One region of the Promicromonospora xylanilytica genome, then DNA from elsewhere that is predicted to be linked to it. Evidence: predicted binding sites of a transcription regulator. Region 1 holds the regulator's gene; the other holds the start of a gene.
What was found. Region 1 encodes LexA, which represses DNA repair genes until DNA is damaged. Its sites were predicted from a motif close to TCGAACANNTGTTCGA; they were not measured.

Region 1 (7,657 bases):
ATCGACGACAAGGTCGGCGAGCTGCTCGACACGCTGGAGGAGACCGGCCACGCCGACGACACGGTGATCGTGTTCACGAGCGACCATGGCGACATGCTGGGCGAGCGAGGAATGGTCCAGAAGCGAACCTTCTACGAGTGGTCGTCCCGGGTACCACTGATCATCGGCGGTGGCCCTGTCGAGGCACAGGGCGTCACCTCCGCGACTCCGGTGTCCCTCGTGGACCTGACGTCAACCTTGTGCGACCTGGTGGGCGTCGAACCCGTGCGGCAGGACGGGCGCAGCCTCGTCGGCGAGCTGCGCAACGCGGAGATCCCCGCAGCGCCTGTGTTCGTCGAGTATCACTCGGAGGGTGTGTATGCCCCGTGCTGGATGCGCCGCGAAGGGGATCTCAAGTACGTCTACGTGCACGGCCACGGTCACCAGCTGTTCGATCTCTCGACCGACCCCGATGAGAGGCATGACCTCGCCGGCGACCCCCGGTACGCGGACGCGGTCGCCAGGGCACGTGCCGACATCCTCAGTCGCTTCGACCCGGACGACATCGAACGCAGGATCCGGCGGAGCCTCGCCGACCGGCGGCTGGTTCGGAGCGCCATGGCCGCCACAGGGACGGTCTGGGCCTACGACCCGTCACCGGGGATCTTCACCCAGTACTGGCGAGAGACCTAGGAACGCGAATGTCGCTCGTGCGGCTCTCCTGGGAGCCCAGGACTCGGTGAGCATCGCACCGGCTTCCTCCCGGTGCCACATGAGTACGACGAAGGCCGCCGACCTGGTCGTTCACCAGGTCGGCGGCCCCTACCACCGAGGCTCAGCCGCTCTTGCGGCGGAACATCTTCTGCACGGGGCCGGTCGTCTCCGAACCGTGCACCGCACCGGTATTCACGTCGCCCGCGGCGGTCCGGTGCCGGGCCGCGTTCTTGCGGTCCAGCGCCTCCTTGAACTTCGCCTTGGCGTCCGAGCTCGGCGCCGTCGCCACCTTGGGCTCCTCGGCGCCCTGGGTCTCGGCCGCCTCGGCCGCCTCGGTAGTGGGCTTCTCGTCCGTCACACCGATCACCTCCTCTTGTTCCGGGGGTCCCTCGATCGGGTCCGTCGTCCGCTCAGCCTGCACTACGGCACACGTGGGTGCCAACATTTTTCGCGGGCGACCCCGGCCTGGGCACGCCGGCGCCCATACGGCCGCCCGTGCGCCGTCAGGCCTGCGCGGCGGCCCGCTCGGCACGCTCGGCACGGAGCGAGGTGATCGCGCTCTCGAAGTCCTCGAGCGAGTCGAACGACTGGTAGACGCTCGCGAACCGGAGATAGGCCACCTCGTCGAGCTCCCGCAGGGGGCCGAGGATCGCGAGACCCACCTCGTACGCGTCGATCTCGGCGCTGCCGTTGCTGCGAAGGGTCTCCTCGACGCGCTGGGCCAGGATGGCGAGGTCGTCATCGCTCACCGGCCGCCCCTGGCACGCCTTGCGCACGCCCGCGGCGACCTTGTCGCGGCTGAACGGCTCGGTGGCGCCGGAGCGCTTGACCACGGACAGGCTGGCGGTCTCGACGGTGGTGAACCGGCGGTTGCAGTTCGGGCACTGCCGTCGGCGCCGGATCGACAGGCCGTCGTCGGCGGTCCGTGAGTCCACTACGCGCGAGTCGGCGTGGCGACAGAACGGGCAGTGCATGCTCACTCCTGCGTGGGTCGACCACGGACCGGAGGCCTCCGGTCGCGTCCCGACGGTAAGCGGGCAAACCACCCTCATGCAACATCGCCGCAGCATTTGACGACGAATCGAGGCCTCCGGTCACTCCTTGGGAAGGAGCAACAGCTCTCCGACCCGTAGAGCGCCCGACGACATCTGGTTCAGCTCCTGGAGCCGCCCGACGGCGTGCCGCACGTCCTCACCAGGCTCCGCGATCTCTCGGGCGAAGCCCCAGAGGGTCTCCCCCGGCTGCACCGCGTGCACCCGGACCTCCGTCGGTTCGCCAGGGGCGCTCGCCACCGCCGTGGCACCCCAGGTGATCATCGGCGCGAGCAGGAGCATGGCCAGCAGCACGAGCGCCACCCGGCCTCGCCGGGTGAGCCGCAGGCCTGCCACGCCGAGCCGGTCCGCGATCGTTCGCGCCCGGGCCGGCGGATACGCCCGGTGCACTACCGGTCCGGCCGCCGGCGCGAGCGCCCGGCCGTACGTCGGCGCGTACGCCTGCCCATACGTCGGGGTGTACTGCCGCAACGGGATCACGTCCCCCATGGCCCCTCCTCGAAGAGTGACTGAGTTCTTGCCGTTCATACAAACGTTCGTCGAACGCCCGTACCATTGTGTAGCACGGGACACCGTCGATGTCGAGACACGCTCGAACATTCGTTTGAGCCGAGCGGGTTTGTGATCTAGAGTGGGTCGCGCAGAGGAGAACATTTGTCGGAACGGGAGGGGCACGGGCATGACGGGACGGGACGGGACCAGCGACACGAGAGCCGTCGACACGGCACTCTCGGGCGTCGCCACGCTGGACGCGCCGGGCGACAAGGCGGTCGCCGACGTGCACGCGATCTCACCGACGGACCGCCTCACCGAGCGGCAGCGCCTCGTGCTGGACACGATCCGGCAGTCGTTCGAGACGCGGGGCTACCCGCCGTCGATGCGCGAGATCGGCGAGGCGGTCGGGCTGGCCAGCCCGTCGAGCGTCAAGCACCAGCTCCAGATGCTCGAGAAGAAGGGCTTTCTGCGTCGCGACCCGAACCGACCGCGTGCGATGGAGCTCGTCGAGCCCCTGGCGGACCAGGTCGACAAGCCGAGCCGCGGCGAGATCCACTGGCCCGAGCCGCGGCGTAGCGGCCAGGTCCACTGGGGCGGCTCGGTACCTGACGACGCGAGCACCCCGCCGCCGTCGTACGTGCCGCTGGTCGGCCGGATCGCGGCCGGTGGCCCCATCCTGGCCGAGCAGGTCGTGGAGGACGTCTTTCCGCTCCCCCGTCAGCTGGTCGGCGACGGCGAGCTGTTCCTCCTCAAGGTCGCCGGCGACTCGATGGTCGACGCGGCGATCTGCGACGGGGACTGGGTCGTCGTGCGGCGCCAGAACGTCGCCGAGCAGGGTGAGATCGTCGCGGCCATGATCGATGGCGAGGCGACGGTCAAGACGTTCAAGCAGACGGACGGGCACGTGTTCCTGCTGCCCCAGAACCCCGCCTACGAACCCATCCCGGGCGACGAGGCTCAGGTTCTGGGCCGCGTGGTCGCGGTCCTGCGCAGCCTCTAGGGCTGCACAGCCGATGGAGAACGGGGTGGTGTTCCTGCTGGGTCCACAGCAGGAACACCACCCCGTTCTCGCCGCCCGGGCACGCCCCTAGAAGCCGAAGCGCTTCTGGACCGCTCGCACGCTGTCCGCCGAGGCGCGCAGGCCCGTCAGCTCGTCGTCGGACAGCGGGACCCGCACGTTGTCGGTGACCCCGCGCCGGTCGACGCGGGACGGCACGGACAGACAGACGTCACCGATGCCGTGATAGTCGTCCAGCAACGACGACACCGGCATGATCCGGCGTTCGTCCTTGAGGACCGCCTCGATGATGCGGGTCGCGGCCAGGCCGACGGCGTAGTTGGTCGCCCCCTTGCCCGCGATGATCCGGTAGGCCGAGTCGACCACCTCGCGGTGCACCTCCGCGCGCACGGCGGCGTCGATCGGCGGCCTGTCGCCGAGCGGCACCCAGTCCAGCAACGGGACGCCGCCGATCGTGGCGGAGCTCCACAGCGCGATCTCGGAGTCGCCGTGCTCCCCGGCGATGTACGCGTGCACGTTCCCGACGGCCACACCGCAGCGCTCGGCGAGGACGACGCGCAGCCGCGAGGAGTCCAGGACGGTACCGCTGCCGAACAGTCGCTCCCGCGGCAGGCCGGAGATCTGGAGGGCCGCGTAGGTCACCACGTCCACGGGATTGGTCACCATCAGATACGTGGCGTCGGGCGCCACCTCCACCAACCCCGGCAGGATCTGGTGCATCAGCCCGATGGTCGCCTCGGCGAGGTCGGTTCGGGTCTGCCCGGGCTTCTGCTTCGCCCCGGCGGTCACGACGACGACGTCCGCCCCCGCGCAGACCGCCACGTCGTCGGAGCCCTCGACCTGCGCCTGCGACGTGAACATCAGGCCGTGCCGCAGGTCGAGCACCTCCGCCTCGACCTTGGCCCGGTTCACGTCGTGCAGGGCGATCGTGCGGGCCGAACCTCGGGTGAGTGCCGCGAAGGCGAGGGTCGAACCGACCGCCCCCGCGCCCACGACGGCCAGCTTGGTGGTACGGGAACCTGACGGCTCCGTGTCCTGGACGTCCGGGTGGGCTGCCATGTGTTCCAGGCTATGTGTCGAGCCGGGCGAGCGCGGCGCGAACGAGTGCTGGATCCGTGGTGGGCCAGAACCCGGGCATCGACCGGGTCAGGAACGACGCGTACCGCGCGGTCGCGAGCCGCGGGTCCAGGACCGCGACCACCCCGCGGTCGTCCATGCTCCGCACGAGACGCCCGGCCCCCTGTGCGAGCAGCAGCGCGGCGTGCTGTGCGGACACCGCCATGAACCCGTTGCCCCCGGCCTGCTCGACGGCCCGGGCTCGGGCCGCCTTGACCGGGTCGTCGGGGCGGGGGAACGGGATGCGGTCGATGAGCACGAGCTGGCACGACGGCCCCGGCACGTCGACGCCCTGCCACAGCGACAGCGTGCCGAACAGGCAGGCGGTCGGGTCGTCGGCGAACTGGCGCACGAGCGTGGGCAGCTGGTCGTCGCCCTGCGCCAGGATCGGGAAGTCCAGCCGCTCCCGCATCGCCTCGGCGGCCGCGTTGGCCGCACGCCGGGACGAGAAGAGGCCGAGCGTACGGCCGCCCGCCGCCGTGATGAGCTCGGCGATCTCGTCGAGCTGTGCCTCCGTCGTGGGCTCGCGGCCGGGCGCCGGCAGGTGCCGCGCCGTGTACAGGATGCCCTGGCGCGGGTAGTCGAACGGGCTGCCCGCGTCCAGTCCCCGCCACGGCGGGGCGTCCTCGCCCTTGAGGCCCAGCGTGCCCGCCACCGGCTCGAACGTGCCGCCCAGCGCCAGAGTCGCCGACGTGAAGACGCCGGTCGCCTCGCCCAGCAGGTGCGTGCGGATCAGGCCGGCGACGTGGAGCGGTGCCGCGTGCAGGCGGGTCACGTTGTCGCCGAACCCGCCCCAGCCGTTGTCGGGGCGCGAGCACCACAGCACGTCGGCGCTCGTGTCCTGGAACGCCATGCGCTCGGCCGTCTCGAACAGCTGGAGCATCGCCCCCTGCGCCATCTTGAGCCCCGGCTCGGGCTGGCCCTGGGCCTGGCCCTTTCCGCCGGCGGTGTCCGGCTTGAGCGTGCTCAGCACCTCGCGCGCCGCGTCCCGCACCGCGCCGACGGCCGTCCGCAGCTCGTCCGGCAGGCCGGTGGGGAACCGCTCGGCCGGCGCCGTGACGAGCAGGGTCCCGAGGGCCTGCGCCGCCTGGTCGAGGGCGTCGGTGTTGGTGCCCGCGTGCCGGCGGGCCAGCCGTGCGGCGTTCTCCACCGAGGCCATGGACAGGTCCACCGTGGCCGACGACGTCACCCGGTCCGTGAGCTCGTGCGCCTCGTCGACCACCACGACGTCGTGCTCAGGGAGCACCCCGGGGCTGCCCGTCGCCGCGATGCCCAGCATCGCGTGGTTGGTGACCACCACGTCCGCGTCCCGCGAGATGGCGCGCGCCCTGTCCGGGAAGCACTCGGCGAGCATGGGGCACTTGCCGCCCAGGCACTCCATGGCGGTCACGGAGACCTGGCGCCAGGCCCGGTCGGGCACGCCGGGCACCAGGTCGTCACGGTCACCCGTCTCCGTCTCCCCCGCCCACTCGTGCAGCCGGCGGACGTGGTCGGCGAGCGTCGCACCGTCGTCCTTGCGCCGCCCGCGCGCCCCGCCGGACGCCGCGGGCTCTTCCGTGCGCGGGTGGTCCTCGCCGCCGGGCAGGTCGAACAGCGTGGGCTCGTCAGCGGGGTACCCGCCCCCGATCTTGTGCACGCACAAGTAGTTGTGCCAGCCCTTGAGCAGCGCGATGCGCGGCTCGCGCGGGAGCAGCGGCGCCACCGCCTTCGCCACCAGCGGGAGGTCGCGCGTGATGACCTGGCGCTGCAGGGCGAGCGTCGCGGTCGAGATGATCACCTTGCTCTGCGCGGCCACGGCGTGCCGGACGGCGGGCACCAGGTAACCGAGCGACTTACCGGTACCGGTGCCCGCCTGGACGAGCAGGTGCTCGCCCTTCTCGATCGCCTCGCCGACCGCCACCGCCATCCGGTGCTGGCCGTCCCGGCGCCCACCGCCGAGCTCACCGACCGCGAGGTCGAGCAGCTCCTCGACGTCGGGAATCGGCTCGTCGGAGGCGGGTGCGGCAGGTGCGTCGGGAAGGCTGGTCACACTCTCGATCCTAGGCGCGACCACCGACACGCACCCCATGTCGTCCACAGGGACAGGACGCCGCCCGGAGTGCTATCCCTTGACCGCCCCGCCCAGTCCGGCGCCGCTCAGGAACAGGCGTTGGAAGGCGAGGAAGAGCGCGATCGGCAGCACCGTCGAGATCGCGAGCGCCGCGAGGAACACGTCGAGCTCCAGGTAGGGGGCGATGGCGGGCAGCCGGACGGACAGCGGCTGGTTGGCCGGGTCGGGGAGCACGAGCAGCGGCCAGAGGTAGTCCTTCCAGGCGGCGATGACGGCGAACACCGAGACGACGCCGAGGATCGGCCTGGACATCGGCAGCACGATGCTCCACAGCAGCCGGAACGGTCCGGCGCCGTCGACCCGGGCGGCCTCGAAGATCTCCCGCGGCAGGCCGTCGAAGAACCGTTTGACCAGCAGCACGTTGAACGCGCTGGCGCCCATGGGCAGCCAGACGGCCCAGAACGTGTTGAGCAGGCTCACGTGCACGATGGGCACGTCGAGGATGGTCAGGTACAGCGGCACGAGGAGCACGACGGACGGCACGAAGAGCGTCGCCAGGACGAGCCCGAAGATGGCGTTGCCGTACCGGGGGCGCAGGACCGAGAGCACGTAGCCGCCGGTGGTGGCGACCAGGATCTGGAAGAACCAGGCTCCGACGGCCAGGATCAGGGTGTTGACGAAGTAGTGGTCGATCTCGGCCCGGGTCCAGGCGGTGGCGAGGTTGGCCCAGTCGACGCCGGTGGGGAACAGCCCCAGCGGCTCGCGCAGGGTCTCCTGGGTCGGGGTGACCGCCGCCTTCGCGAGCCAGAGGACGGGCCCGAGCCCGACGACGACCAGGGCGACCAGCAGTCCGCCCTGCAGCACCCCGAGGGAGTTCCGTACGCTGGGCCGCCGCCTGTCGTGGGACGAGACGATGCCGCGTTCGAGGGTGGCTGCCATGTCAGCTGCTCCAGGGTCGGGTCACGCGGAAGTACACCGCGGAGAGGACGGCGAGGACGCCGGCGAGCATCAGGCTCAGGGCGGTCGCGGCCCCGTAGTTGCCGCCGAGGCTGCTCCCGAACGCGTAGTCGTAGATCAGCATCAGGATCGTGAGGGTGGCGTTGTTGGGTCCTCCGCCGGTGAAGAGGAAGGGTTCGAGGAACACCTGCGAGGTGCCGATGATCTGCAGGATCAGGGTGATGAACAGGACGCCGCGCAACTGGGGCAGGGTGACGTGCCAGATCTTGCGCCACA
Region 2 (7,657 bases), on a different contig from region 1:
TGGAGTCCGTCGGCGCGCGGGCGGTGACCGTGCGGCGTCCGGCCGAGCTGGCGGCCGTGGACGGGCTCGTGCTCCCCGGCGGGGAGTCCACGACCATCGACAAGCTGCTGCGCATCTTCGAGCTGGGCGACCTGCTGCAGGCCCGGATCAAGGAGGGTCTGCCGGTCTACGGCTCGTGCGCGGGGATGATCCTGCTCGCGGACCGGATCCTGGACGGCACCGCCGACCAGCAGACCGTCGGCGGCATGGACGTGGTCGTGCGGCGCAACGCGTTCGGGCGGCAGGTCGACTCGTTCGAGACCGACCTCGAGTTCGCGGGCCTCTCCGAACCCGGAGGTGCTCCAGCGGCCGCTGGGCAGCCGGGCGGCCCGGTGCGCACCGCTTTCATCCGCGCTCCCTGGATCGAGGAGGCCGGCCGGGACGTCGAGGTGCTGGCGCGCATACCGGCTGTGGATACGCAGGGACGGCCCGTGGCGGCCGCCGGTAGGATCGTCGCAGCACGGCAGGGGCCGTTGCTCGCCACCGCATTTCACCCTGAGATCACGGGGGACACGCGTGTGCACGGGCTGTTCGTCAGCATGGTCGCGGGCGGCTGAGCGGTTTCCCCGCTACCGTTCGACGCCATTGAAGATGCCATCGCAAATGCAAGGAGTCAGGTAGAGGTATGTCAGGTCACTCCAAGTGGGCCACGACCAAGCACAAGAAGGCCGCGATCGATGCCAAGCGCGGCAAGCTCTTCGCGAAGCTGATCAAGAACATCGAGGTCGCGGCACGTACGGGTGGTGGCGACCTCGCCGGTAACCCGACGCTGTTCGACGCGGTGCAGAAGGCGAAGAAGTCGTCGGTCCCGAACGACAACATCGACCGTGCGGTGAAGCGTGGTTCCGGCGAGGGCGCCGACGCCGTCGACTACCAGACGATCATGTACGAGGGCTACGGCACCAACGGCATCGCCGTCCTGGTGGAGTGCCTCACCGACAACAAGAACCGTGCGGCCTCCGAGGTGCGCCTGGCGTTCAGCCGGAACGGCGGCAACCTTGCCGACCCGGGCTCGGTCTCGTACCTGTTCTCCCGCAAGGGCCTGATCGTGGTGCCGAAGGCCGACGGCGTGGGCGAGGACGAGGTCATGCTCGCGGCGCTCGAGGCGGGGGCCGAGGACGTCACCGACCAGGGTGAGGTCATCGAGGTGCTCACCGAGGCGACCGACCTGGTGCCCGTGCGTACGGCCATCCAGGAGGCCGGCATCGAGTACGACTCGGCCGACGTGATCTTCCACCCGTCGATGCAGGTCGAGGTGGACGTCGAGGGCGCCCGCAAGATCATGCGCCTGATCGACTCGCTCGAGGACAGCGACGACGTGCAGAACGTCTACGCGAACTTCGACGCGAGCGACGAGGTCATGGCGGCGCTCGACGACGAGTGACGTCCCGGCGGCGGGTCAGGGCCTCGCTCGTCGAGCCTGTCGGGCCGGGCGCCGGCGACGTGAGAACGTGACGCCATGCGCGTTCTCGGAGTTGACCCTGGCCTGACCCGGTGCGGTGTCGGTGTGGTGGACTCCCTGCCCGGCCGGCGGGCCCGCATGGTCGCAGTCGGCGTGATCCGCTCCGACGCGGACCTGTCCACCGACCTGCGTCTGCTGAAGATCGCCGACGGTCTGGACGCGTGGCTGGAGGAGCACGTACCCGACGTCGTGGCGGTCGAGCGCGTGTTCGCGCAGCACAACGTCGGCACGGTGATGGGGACCGCCCAGGCGGCGGGCCTGGCCATGGTGGCAGCGGCCCGTCGGGGCGTGCCCGTCGCGCTGCACACGCCGTCAGAGGTGAAGGCGGCGGTGACCGGTTCCGGCCGGGCCGACAAGGCCCAGGTGGCGACCATGGTCACCCGCATCCTCGACCTCGACGAGGCGCCCCGCCCCGCCGACGCAGCCGACGCGCTGGCCCTCGCGGTCTGCCACTTGTGGCGGCCGGCCGGTGCCCTGCAGGGCGGGGACCGGCACGAGCTCACCCCGGCGCAGCGGGCCTGGGCGGCCGCGGAACAGGCGGCCAAGCAGCGCACCCGCCGCTAGGGCGTCTGCCGCCGGCTCTCCGCTGGTCCGCCGTCGGGGTTCGCGGCGTGGCCCCCTCGGCGGTGCCATCCGGCTTGTTAGGCTGCTCGCACGAACGTTCGATCGGACCCTGGTGGGTCCAGCGCCTCGAAGAGGCCCAGGGCGTCGACGTTGTCCGGACGCACGGTGACCCACCGTACGAGTGACGCACAGAAGGGGGAGCCCGTGATCGCCTCGCTGACGGGAACCGTTGCCCACGTGGGCCTCGACCGAGCGGTGGTCGACGTCGGCGGCGTCGGCTACCTCGTGCACGCCACGCCCACCACGCTTGCCGGGCTGCGCGTCGGCGAGACGGCCGGGGTGGCGACCAGCATGGTGGTCCGCGAGGACTCGATGACGCTGTACGGGTTCGGCGACCCCGACGAGCGCGACGTGTTCGAGGTGGTGCAGACCGTTTCCGGCGTCGGGCCGCGCCTCGCGCTCGCGATGCTCGCCGTGCACACACCGGACGCGCTGCGCCGCGCCGTCGCCGGCGAGGATCTCGCCGCGCTGACCCGCGTACCCGGCATCGGCAAGAAGGGCGCCCAGCGCATAGTCCTGGAGCTGGCCGACCGGCTGGGACCGCCGTCCGGGGTCCTGCCCGGCACCGCAGAGGCGTCGCCGACGGAGACGGCTGCAGGCGACCACTCCGAGCGCGTGGTGGAAGCCCTCGCCGGCCTGGGCTGGCCCGCCAAGCAGGCCGACGACGCCGTCGCGAAGGTGCTGGCCGAGGCGGGGACCGACGCGGTGGCCGCCGACGAGGTCGCCACCACGCTCCGCTCCGCGCTGCGTCTGCTGGGTGGCCACCGTGGCTGAGGTCTCGACCACCGGCGCGGGCTCCACCGGCGAGCGGGACCGGATCGTCACGCCGAGCGCCGACGAGATCGAGCGCGCCGCAGAGGCCGCCCTGCGCCCCAAGCGGCTCGACGACTTCGTCGGCCAGCGGGTGGTGCGCGACCAGCTCTCCCTCGTGCTGCAGGCTGCCATCGCGCGCGGCAACCCGCCCGACCACGTGCTGCTGTCCGGCCCGCCGGGGCTCGGCAAGACCACCCTGGCCATGATCATCTCCGGCGAGCTGGAGTCGCACATGCGGCTCACCAGCGGCCCGGCCATCCAGCACGCGGGCGACCTGGCCGCCGTCCTGTCCTCCCTGGAGGAGGGTGACGTGCTGTTCATCGACGAGATCCACCGCCTGGCCCGCCCCGCCGAGGAGCTGCTGTACGTCGCGATGGAGGACTTCCGGGTCGACGTCATCGTCGGCAAGGGCGCAGGCGCCTCGGCCATCCCGCTCGCGCTGCCACGGTTCACCGTCGTGGGCGCCACCACCCGCTCCGGCCTGCTGCCCGCCCCGCTGCGGGACCGCTTCGGGTTCACCGGGCACATGGACTACTACTCGCCCGAGGAGCTGGAGCGCGTGATCCTGCGCTCCTCCGGGCTGCTCGGCGTGCACCTGGAGCATGCGGCGGCGCACGAGATCGCAGGCCGTTCGCGCGGTACGCCCCGCATCGCCAACCGGCTCCTGCGGCGTGTGCGCGACTGGGCGCAGGTGCGCGGCGACGGACGCCTCGACCTGCACGCGGCGAGGTCCGCGCTGGAGGTCTACGAGGTCGATCCCATCGGCCTGGACCGCCTCGACCGCGCCGTGCTCACCGCGCTGTGCACCAGGTTCGGCGGCGGTCCCGTCGGTCTCAGCACGCTGGCCATGACGGTGGGCGAGGAGGCGGAGACCGTCGAGACGGTCGCCGAGCCCTACCTGGTGCGCGAGGGGCTGGTCGGCCGCACCCCACGCGGCCGCGTCGCGACCCCCGCCGCCTGGGAGCACCTGGGGCTCACCCCGCCCGCGCAGCCCGCCGGACGCGGCCCCGACATCCCGGACTCGGGAACTTTGCTCGACCCCTGACGTTGTTCCTGTGGTGCCCCTCGGAGGGGGGCGCCCGAGGATTCGACCCCGAGCACTACACTGGGTTGGATCCTCGTCGTACTTGCGCGACGCACGTGAGTGCAGCACATCCGACCCAGCAATCGAACAGGACCATCCCCGTGGACCCCACAATGCTCATCCTCATCGCGATCCTGCTCGCGGTGATGTTCTTCATGTCCTCCCGTACGCGCAAGCAGCAGCGTGAGGCAGCGGAGTTCCGCAACAACATCACCGTCGGGACCAAGGTCATGACCGCCTCGGGCATGATCGGCACCGTGATCGACGTCGACGACGAGACCGACCAGGTGACCATCGAGTCCTTCCCGGGCAGCCCCACCACGTGGCTCCGCGCCGCCATCGCCAAGAAGGTCGAGGAGCCCGTCGCCGCCGACGAGGACACCGACGACGCGGCCGATGAGTCCGACGTCACAGAGAAGGGCGAAACGGCAAGTACGATCAGCCCCGACGCGACGGACGTTCCCGACGACCTGTCAGACCTGGACACCGCCCAGCGCGAGTACCGGGATCAGCAGCGACGGGACGCTGACGCGGACGGCAAGTGACGGCCGCGCCGTCCGGTGAACCCGGGCGGCGCCGAACCCGCGTCGGACGTACCCCGGCGCGCACACGAGAAGAGACAGACGTTGGCGACTGACACCCGGCGCTCGCGGCCGGTTCGCACGATCGTGCTCCTGACGATCCTGACGATCCTGCTGCCCTTCGGCGCCCTCTTGGCTGGTTGGCAGCTCGACGGAAAGTCGAGCGATAATCCTGACGGCGCGAGCCTGGCTCCCGGCCTCGCACTCGACCTGCAGGGCGGCACCCAGATCATCCTGCAGGCCGTCACTTCCGACGGGTCCGAGGTGACTCCGGAGGCCATGGAAGAGGCCATCGGTGTCATCAGGCAGCGAGTGGACGCCAACGGCGTCACCGAGGCCGAGATCGCGAGCCAGGGCAGCAACCAGATCGTGGTCGAGATCCCCGGCGAGGTCGACGACGAGACCATCGCGCTGATCTCGAAGGCCGCGCAGATGAAGTTCCGCCCGGTCCTGACCTATGGCGCCCCGCAGGCGACGGCCCAGCCGTCCGCCGAACCGGAGGGCAACGGCGACGACGCCGGCGCCAAGGGTGACGAGAACGCCAAGGGCGACGAGAACGCCGGGGGCGACGAGGCCACGGGCGGGCAGAGCCGGGAAGAGCTCGAGAAGAAGGCGGTCGAGGAGGCCAAGGACGTCGACCCGACGGACCCGAGCGACCTGGCCCAGATCACGCCGTCGGTCCAGCAGCTCTTCGACCAGCTCGACTGCACCGACCCGAAGAACCTCCAGGGCGGTGGCGGCGACCACCCCGACCGTGTGCTCGTCACGTGCGACCAGACCGGCGCGGCCAAGTACATCCTCGGTCCCGTCGAGGTGGACGGTACGGACCTGACCACGGCCACCTCCGGCCTGGTGCCCGGTGCGAACGGCACCGTCTCGAACGAGTGGGGCGTCACCCTCGACTTCGACTCGGAGGGCACCACGAAGTTCCGGGAGACCACGGAGCGCCTGACGCCGCTGGAGCCCCCGCGCAACCAGTTCGCCATCGTGCTGGACGGCCTGATCGTCTCCGCGCCGAGCAGCAACGTGCCGATCACGAACGGTCAGGCGGTCATCTCCGGCTCCTTCACCCGGGACTCGGCGGCCACGCTGGCCAACCAGCTGAGCTTCGGTTCGCTGCCGCTGACGTTCGACGTGAACGGCCAGAACCAGATCTCGGCCACCCTGGGTTCCGAGCAGCTCCAGCGCGGTCTGTTCGCCGGCCTCATCGGTCTGGCGCTGGTCGTCGTCTACTCGCTGTTCCAGTACCGCTCGCTCGGTCTGCTGACGGTGCTGTCGCTCGTCGTCGCGGGTGCCATGACCTACGTCGTGATCGCCCTGCTGAGCTGGGGCATGGGCTATCGCCTTTCCCTGCCGGGTATCGCGGGTCTGATCGTGGCCATCGGCTTCACGGCCGACTCGTTCATCGTGTACTTCGAACGTATCCGGGACGAGCTGCGTGACGGCCGCTCGCTCCGGCTCGCCGTCCAGCGTGGCTGGCTCCGCGCACGGCGCACCATCTACGCGGCGAAGGCCGTGAACCTGCTGTCGGCGGTGATCCTGTACTTCATGACGGTCGGTGGCGTGCGCGGCTTCGCGTTCACGCTCGGTCTGACCACGATCATCGACGTCATGGTGGTCATCTGGTTCACCCACCCGGTCATGGAGCTCCTGGCCAAGGTCCCGTTCTTCCGCGACGGCCACAAGGCGTCCGGTCTGTCGGCCGACCGCCTCGACGTCGAGCCGCGCTACCGGGGCGCCGGGCAGTTCTCCGGCCCGAAGCCCGTGGCCGCCGGCACCCCCGACGCGGGGACGCCGGGCCGGGAGCGTGAGCTGGTCTCGGCGCAGTCGGTCGCCTCGGCGCCGCGCGTCACCGAGGACGGCCGCAGGATGACTATCGCGGAGCGGCGTGCCGCCGAGCGCAAGGCTGCCGCCGAAGCGGCTCAGAACGAGGAGAAGCACTGATGGCTAGCGGCGGCTTCGCCCAGTGGGGCAACGACCTCTACACGGGGCGCCGGTCCTACCCGATCATCCAGAAGCGGGGCGTCTGGTTCTCGATCGTCGGCCTCTTCTCGGTCGCGTCGATCCTCATTCTCCTGATCCAGGGACTGAACCTCGGCATCGACTTCCGCGGTGGCTCCGAGTTCACCGTCTCGGGCGTGTCCAGCACGGACGAGGACCTCGCGATCGACGCCGTGGCGGAGGTCGCGCCGGGCGAGGAGCCGCTCGTCAGCCAGGTGGGCCAGGACGCCGTCCGCGTCCAGGTCTCCCAGCTCGGCACGGACAGCACCAACCAGGTCCAGGACGCCCTCGCACAGGCCTACGGTGTGCCGGCCACCGAGGTCACGTCCAACTTCATCGGCCCGACGTGGGGCCAGTCCGTGAGCATGCGTGCCCTCTGGGGCACCGTCGCGTTCATCGTCGCGGCGGCGGTCTTCATGGCCGTGTACTTCCGGGCGTGGCGCATGTCGGTGGCCGCGGTCGTCGCGATGCTCGCCGACGTGCTGATCTCGGCCGGCGTGTACGCCGTCATCGGCTGGGAGGTCACGCCGTCGACGATCATCGGCTTCCTGACGATCCTCGGCTTCTCGCTGTACGACAAGATGGTGGTCTTCGACAAGGTCCGGGAGAACACGGTCGCGGTGACCGAGCAGACCCGCAGCACCTACGGGGAGCGGGCGAACCTCGCGGTCAACCAGACCCTGGTCCGGTCCATCAACACCTCCGTGGTGGCGCTGCTGCCGGTCGCGGGCATCCTCTTCGTGGGTGGCTTCCTCCTGGGGGCCGGCACGCTGAAGGACATCTCGCTGTCGCTGTTCGTCGGTATCGCGGCGGGCGCGCTGTCCTCGCTCTTCCTGGCCACGCCGCTGGACGTGGCGCTGCGTCAGCGGGAGCCCAAGATCGCCGCGCACACCAAGAAGGTCATGGACCTGCGGGCCGGCCTGATCGCCGAGGGCGCCTCCGAGGGCGACCTGGCGGCCGCGACGGCCGGTTCGGCACAGCTCGTCCCCGGACATCACCAGGGACACACCGCTCAGCCCAAGCGTCGCCGGTAGGCTCCGCCACGTGGCAGAC

Region 2: the regulator LexA is predicted to act here: its motif matches at 2,152-2,167, upstream of ruvA (Holliday junction branch migration protein RuvA).

What each region holds. Positions count from the first base shown of each region.
Region 1 is NZ_BAAGRP010000074.1:136,240-143,896, reverse strand. It holds gene betC (choline-sulfatase) at 1-672, shown strand, start outside; gene ACYVK7_RS23550 (DUF5302 domain-containing protein) at 815-1,051, opposite strand; gene nrdR (transcriptional regulator NrdR) at 1,197-1,667, opposite strand; gene ACYVK7_RS23540 (LysM peptidoglycan-binding domain-containing protein) at 1,788-2,234, opposite strand; gene lexA (transcriptional repressor LexA) at 2,425-3,240, shown strand; gene ACYVK7_RS23530 (L-lactate dehydrogenase) at 3,328-4,317, opposite strand; gene ACYVK7_RS23525 (ATP-dependent DNA helicase) at 4,328-6,442, opposite strand; gene ACYVK7_RS23520 (carbohydrate ABC transporter permease) at 6,476-7,363, opposite strand; gene ACYVK7_RS23515 (carbohydrate ABC transporter permease) at 7,365-7,657, opposite strand, start outside.
Region 2 is NZ_BAAGRP010000007.1:541,091-548,747, reverse strand. It holds gene pdxT (pyridoxal 5'-phosphate synthase glutaminase subunit PdxT) at 1-596, shown strand, start outside; gene ACYVK7_RS10240 (YebC/PmpR family DNA-binding transcriptional regulator) at 665-1,423, shown strand; gene ruvC (crossover junction endodeoxyribonuclease RuvC) at 1,499-2,065, shown strand; gene ruvA (Holliday junction branch migration protein RuvA) at 2,270-2,899, shown strand; gene ruvB (Holliday junction branch migration DNA helicase RuvB) at 2,892-3,983, shown strand; gene yajC (preprotein translocase subunit YajC) at 4,124-4,567, shown strand; gene secD (protein translocase subunit SecD) at 4,649-6,547, shown strand; gene secF (protein translocase subunit SecF) at 6,547-7,638, shown strand.